Regions from separate parts of the Salinimonas sediminis genome, predicted to be linked through region 3. Evidence: predicted binding sites of a transcription regulator. Region 3 holds the regulator's gene; each other region holds the start of a gene.

Region 1 (2,280 bases), 1.9 Mb from region 3:
AAAAATTATTGTGTGGAACCAGGCGGTAGTTATTTTACCGCCCCATGTTATGCTTCTATTTTTGATAGCCCTTGATTAATAGCCCTTTGATTAATACCCCTGCTGGTTAATCCCCTTTTTATTTAATAGCTTTTTTGTTTAACCCGGGCACATTCTTTTGACTACCGCTTCTCTAACGTATTTACAAACCCAGGACACCGGCTTTTAGAACACGGGAAGGTGCATAATAGCGCGCTGCCGCGGTATGAAATTTGGTGCCCGTTTATAAATTTCATGCGGGTATATATGAAGAGAGTAGTACGTTTACCCCGTTCGGTGATCGGGTAGCCTATGAAAGTATAAATAAACAGGATCAATAGACTTCGGCTCTTTTCGCTTGCGCACGAAGACAGGGATCCCCGTGTTTTTAATGTCCACCATCTCATTGGGCGAAAAACACGGTTGTTTGGTTAGTCACTGGAACACGGTAAAAACACAACTAGTCCTTTGTTGACGTTATATGCTTATATCTTTGTTGGTTATGCCCCTACTCCAACTTGCGTACAGCGCCTAAACTAACCGGCTGTTGTGTGTAACGGCTTAGCGCCCCTTGCTTTAGCGCCGCTTAACCAGTGTATTGCCACTATGTTTCGTCAGCCTACCAATAGAATTGGTCTGATATTTTAGAGCTCGGTTTTGTTTGATTGTAGTGTTGTTTGTTCTCGATTTTGTTTGAGCCTCAGGCTCGTGCACTAAGTTCAAAAGTACCAGCACGTAGCGAAAGGGTCGGACGGCTGCAATTATGTGAGCACTCACAGTTTATGCGCAGCTAACACTATCTTTGCATGGTTCTGTTATATCCTTATCACCAGGTTAGTTCAGCGTCTTTCACCCGCCACTTTTTTTTATTGCCATCTGTATCTGTCGGGTTTGGGCTGCGAGAGTGACTTCGCTGGCGTAGGCCTGAACATACGTGGTATGGTGCTGCGCTTGCGCCGCTACATTTGCAAAAGGTTGCAAAGCCATGCTGAATTTATCGAAATAAAATATCTACCAAGGAATAAGGCAGATACGCTGACAGCGTTTTGGGTAGCTACAACAAGTTTGCTAACAGTATGATTCGATTAAATTTAGCGTTATTTATATGGATATATAAGAAATTCGCAATATTGCGCTGTTTTATTTGTAACCAACGTGTAAAAAGTGCATAGTGCTTGTAACCCTGAACAGGCCTGTACCTTTATTACTACCCACCAACATGAAACGTTTTTAATAAACCTTTGAATAATAAAGGATTATTATTGTGGCACGATAAAAGCATATATTATTATGACTTTTAAGGAAGCAATACGAGGATATACTCATGTTAGGTTGGGCCATTACATTTTTTATCATCGCCATTATTGCAGCAGTTTTTGGCTTTGGCGGCATTGCCGGCGCAGCAACAGGCATTGCCCAATTTTTGTTTTTCGTATTTGTCGCATTATTAGTGATTTCACTTATCGCGAATGCGTTACGTGGTAAATCACCAAAAGTATAAATTATTAATCAAGGAGCAAGGACTATGTTGTCGTACAAAAATTTACTAAAAACCCTTCTGGTAGCTGGTTTCGCCTTTTCTCTGGCCGCGTGTGATGACGGCGGAGCAGAAAATGCTGGTGAGAAACTGGATGAGGCAGTAAATGATGCAGGTAACGCTGTTGAAGATACTTGCGAAGACGTAAAAGAAGGCATGAAATCAGAAGACGAAGATTGTTAATCTGATTGAGCTTTAAAAAACCCGGCCTTTGTGCCGGGTTTTTTGTGGCTCGAATTTGTTTTATCCGCTGAGCGTCTTCAGTAGGTTACTTTTCACCAGCGAAGTTTTTCTATTTCCGGTAAAAACACTGCGTTGAGATTACATCTCCGGTATTTTTATTTCTGTGCCATCTACCGCATGACCCCGTGGATCCCAATCATTACATGCCTGTATCAATAAGCATGCGCCCTGCCCGTGTAAGTAGCCTCCAAGAATATAAAAATTACTCCCGTGCCAGCGAAACCGAGACGCTTGATTGGCGAAATCTTCACGAGGCTTTTAAGCCAGGCCAGGCCCGTCATTGTCTGTTAACCCTGCTCCCGACAGGCGTTTCGCCATTGGTGTCGACTATCCGCAATAGGAAAACCGCGGCGTCTTGAATATTGTCGGCTATGGCTTTCAGGTCTCTACCGTTCAAATAGTGCCGCTAACGCTATATGGCTGTCTTGTATAGGCCTAGCTGAGGCAAAGGACTTAAATCAGCGGAAGCTCTGTAGCTGCAC
Region 2 (2,280 bases), 2.0 Mb from region 3:
CGCCCCTTATTCAGCGCCATCCAGTGCGCTTTTGGCAGGGCGTTAGCGCGCTGTTGTTGTGTTTGGTCATTGTATTGCTCAACACAAGCAATGCATGACCTATAAACCTTAACCTCCAAAGGAGTGAGTTATGATCACTGATAGAAGCCAGGTAACAAACCTGATTATAAGTAAAAAAGTCGCCAAGGCGATTAAATGGACGCAGGTAGCCGAGGTGGTAGGCCAGTCAAAAGAGTGGAGTACCGCAGCTTGCCTTGGACAGATGGCCATGAACAAACAACAGGCTGAAGCGGTGGGGGCGTTGTTTGAACTGGAGGATGAAGCGATCGCCTGGTTACAAATAGCTCCCTATAAAGGTTCGCTACCTACGGCCGTGCCAACCGATCCGCTGATTTATCGCTGGTATGAGCTCATTAGTGTGTATGGCACCACATTGAAAGAACTGATTCACGAAGAATTTGGCGACGGAATTATGAGTGCCATAGATTTTTCGATGGATCTTAATCGCGAAGCCGACCCTAAAGGTGACCGGGTCAAAGTGGTAATGTCGGGAAAATTCCTCCCTTACAAAACTTATTAGTTGAGTCGGTACGCTAAGGGAAGACATAACACCTATTGCACAGGGTTGGCGCAATGACACCAAAACAGTGCGCCAAAAACAAATGGGCCCGGTGAAATGCTGGCTAAGTTACTGATTTTTAGTAAGCGTAGTGTTGGCACCAAACTTGATACAGTAATAACAAATCCCGTTATATCGCGTTAGTTGTTGCCGCATTTACCCAGCCATGCTGCTTGTGGGTAACCGGCGAGACTAAACGTTATATTCTACATTACATAGCTGACTGCCGGTTATAGCCGGTCAGTCAGGGCAACGAAGCCCATGCTCACCTTCGCCGGTGATCATGGGTTTTTTTATGCCTAAAAAGGAGTGAATCATGACAGCAGACAATTCAGTCATCCGGGTAGTGGTAGTAGGTAATGGCATGGTGGGGCACCACTTTGTAGAGAGCCTGATTAACAGTGGTCAGCCGGCGCATATCACCGTGCTAAGCGGCGAACCTCGATTGGCCTACGACCGGGTGCATTTATCTTCATGGTTCACCGGCAGCCGCGCCGAGGACCTGGCATTGACGGATGAAGCAACGTATCAGCAGTGGGGTATCAATTATGTATTAAATGCCAAAGTCGAAGGCATTGACCGCACCCAGAAATTGGTGACTACACAGCAACAGTCTTATCACTACGATGTTTTAGTTCTGGCGACTGGATCTTACCCGTTTGTACCGCCTATCCCTGGCAGCGATCAGCCCCATTGTCTGGTATACCGCACGATAGAAGATTTACAGGCTATTGAAGAGAGCGCTGCGCAAAGCAAGGTTGGCGTGGTAGTGGGGGGCGGCTTATTAGGGCTTGAAGCGGCCAACGCTCTGAAACAAGCAGGACTGAAAACCCATGTGGTTGAATTCGCTGCACAGTTAATGGCAGTGCAACTGGACGAGGGCGCCGGCACTTTGTTACGGGAAAAAATTGAAGCGCTTGGCGTGACGGTGCATACCCAAAAATCCACTCAGGTTATTGAGCAGGGGCAAGAGTGTCGCTACCGCATGGTCTTCGCAGATGGCAGCTTTTTAGAAACCGATATGATTCTGTTTTCTGCTGGCATCCGGCCCAGCGATCAATTAGGGCGTGAAGCGGGGCTTGGCATAGGCGAACGTGGCGGTATTGTAATCAATAATAAATGCCAAACGGATGATCCTGCTATTTATGCGATTGGAGAATGTGCCCTGTGGGAGAACCGTATCTACGGGTTGGTGGCCCCCGGTTACACCATGGCGCGGGCGGCTGTGGCCAGCATCGCTGGTGAAGAACTGGACTTTGCCGGCGCGGATATGAGCACCAAGCTAAAGTTAATGGGAGTCGAGGTTGGCTCAATTGGCGATGCCCACGCCAGAACGCCAGGTGCGCAATGTTATACCTATCATAATCAACCCCAGGGCGTGTATAAAAAGCTGATTGTCGATGCAAACCACAGCAAGGTGCTGGGGGCAGTATTGGTAGGGGATACCAGCGACTACGACACCTTATTACAGTATTGCCTGAATGATATGGCATTACCGCAGACTCCGGAAACGCTGATTCTGCCGGCCAGTGGCGAGAAACCTGCTTTGGGGGCCGACGCCTTGCCGGCCACTGCCACCATTTGTTCATGCCATAATGTGGCTAAAAGCGATATTGTTGAAGCTATTGAAGGAGGCTGTGCCAGCCTTGGCGAGATAAAAG
Region 3 (2,280 bases):
ATCTACCATGCTATCAATGGCCGCATACATATCAGTATTCTCTGCCGAAGCAAAAACCTCCGCCCCACTAAGGTGAACCGTAGCTTCAGCTTTCTGTGCCAGTTTCTCGACATTTAAAATGACATGAACATTAGAAATATGGTCAAAATGACGCTCTAATTTGCTGAATTTTGTATCGACATAAGTACGCAAAGAGTCAGTGATCTCAATATGATGACCAGTAAGATTGATTTGCATAGTTCGTCTTCCTTATTGTGAGCAAGCCCTACTAAATCAGGCTTTTGCGTTGGTTCGACGGTGGGATCGATAACGATTCCCGATATTTTGCTATTGTTCGCCGGGCAACTTTTATACCTTGCTCGGCCAACAACTGAGCAATTTTGCTATCGCTAAGTGGTTTGCTAGGTTTCTCGGCAGCCACCAGCTTCTTAATTAGTGCACGTATGGCGGTAGAGGAGCACTCACCACCAGATTCTGTCGCCACGTGGCTTGAAAAGAAATATTTCAATTCAAAAATACCGCGCGGTGTATGCATATATTTCTGGGTAGTTACCCGGGAAATTGTCGACTCATGCATATCTACCATTTCTGCGACATCGTTTAAAACCATTGGTTTCATCATTTCCGGGCCATGTTCAAAAAAGCCCATTTGTTGCTGCACTATGCAGTTGGCTACCTTAAGCAGCGTATCATTTCGTGACTCAAGGCTTTTAATAAACCATTTTGCTTCTTGCATGTGCGAGCGAATAAATTGTGAGTCGCTACTGTTTCTGGCGCGGCGGCTCATCGCAGCATATTGCTGGTTTACGCTAAGCTTTGGCAAACTGTCAGGGTTGAGCTCAACTGCCCATCGTCCATTGCGCTTAGTAACTGATACGTCCGGAATCACGTATTCGGGTTCTTTTGTAATTAATGCACTACCTGGACGAGGGTTTAGCGTCTGCAACAACCGCATTGCTTCACGCAGTTCATCTTCTTTCAGCTTCGTTTTGCGCATTAAGGTACGATAATCTTTGCTGCCCAATAAGTCTGAATAATCCTGTAACAGCATTTTGGCTTCTTCCAGCCAAGGCGTGTCGATAGCGAACTGGCGTAGCTGAACCAGCAAACACTCTTGCGGGCTGCGCGATCCCGAACCAAGTGGGTCGAATAATTGAATACGTTTCAACACACATTCAACTTCATCTTCTTCGATAACTTCTTCGGCGTCTTCGCTATTCACACTTTGCAGAATATCTTCTACCGATACGGTTAAATAGCCTGACTCGTCGATCGAGTCAATAATCGCCATCGCGATGGCGCGGTCGGTATCCGAAAAGTGCGTTAAACGCATTTGCCAGAGCAGATGGTCCTGAATATTCTCGGTGGTTTCGCCCTGAAAAATTTGATCTTCGTCACTGCCCGGGCCGGGGGCAGGGGCTGAGGACGCTGAATAATACTCATCCCAGGTACTGTCGATAGGCAACTCGTCGGGTAAATCATTTTTCTCCATCGCTTCGCCCGAGTCCATGTTGTCGCTGGTGCTGGCAGTGGCTTCTACATTGTCGTTGTCATTATCGATATTATTTTTTTCGGTAATATCGTTATCACTGCTTTCATCTACCTCTAACAAGGGGTTTGAATCCAGGGCTTCCTGAATTTCCTGCTGAAGATCAAGAGTCGACAGCTGCAATAGCTTAATAGCCTGCTGCAACTGCGGGGTCATGGTTAACTGTTGACTAAATTTTAGTTGTAAAGATGGTTTCATCTACGTCTTATTTTAAACTCGGGTACGCGTGTACTTAAGCGGTGAACCACAGGTATGACAATGTCACTCATACCTTACTATAGCTTGAATTGCTCACCTAGGTATACATCACGTACTTTCTGGTTGCTTAATACTTGCTCCGCACTACCTTGGGCGATGAGCTCTCCGTGACTTACGATGTAGGCTTCTTCACATACATCCAGGGTTTCCCGTACGTTATGGTCTGTAATGAGGATCCCTATGCCTCTGTCGCGCAGATGCTGGATGATTTTCTTTATATCATTTACCGATATTGGGTCAACACCGGCAAATGGCTCATCCAACAAAATAAACTGCGGATTAGCCGCTAATGCCCGGGCAATCTCTACCCGGCGGCGTTCTCCGCCTGACAAACTCATACCGGTACTATTACGTATATGATTGATATTGAATTCATCAAGTAGCGCGTCAGCTTCTTCTTCTCTTTTGGTAGCGGAAAGCCCGCTGCGGGTCTGCAAAATAGCCATGATATTTTCGTGTACTGTTAATTTACG

The links. Region 3 encodes sigma-54, which starts transcription at its own class of promoters, with help from an activator protein. Its sites were predicted from a motif close to GTTGGCACGNNNNTNGNNT; they were not measured.
Region 1: the regulator sigma-54 is predicted to act here: its motif matches at 1,282-1,300, upstream of D0Y50_RS11755 (DUF1328 domain-containing protein).
Region 2: the regulator sigma-54 is predicted to act here: its motif matches at 713-731, upstream of nirB (nitrite reductase large subunit NirB).

Annotation. Positions count from the first base shown of each region.
Region 1 covers NZ_CP031769.1:2,627,890-2,630,169, forward strand. The annotation lists gene D0Y50_RS11755 (DUF1328 domain-containing protein) at 1,343-1,519, shown strand; gene D0Y50_RS11760 (hypothetical protein) at 1,544-1,738, shown strand.
Region 2 covers NZ_CP031769.1:2,717,392-2,719,671, reverse strand. The annotation lists gene D0Y50_RS12065 (bifunctional protein-serine/threonine kinase/phosphatase) at 1-98, shown strand, start outside; gene cynS (cyanase) at 131-580, shown strand; gene nirB (nitrite reductase large subunit NirB) at 936-2,280, shown strand, end outside.
Region 3 covers NZ_CP031769.1:716,334-718,613, forward strand. The annotation lists gene hpf (ribosome hibernation promoting factor) at 1-237, opposite strand, end outside; gene D0Y50_RS03235 (RNA polymerase factor sigma-54) at 269-1,747, opposite strand; gene lptB (LPS export ABC transporter ATP-binding protein) at 1,825-2,280, opposite strand, start outside.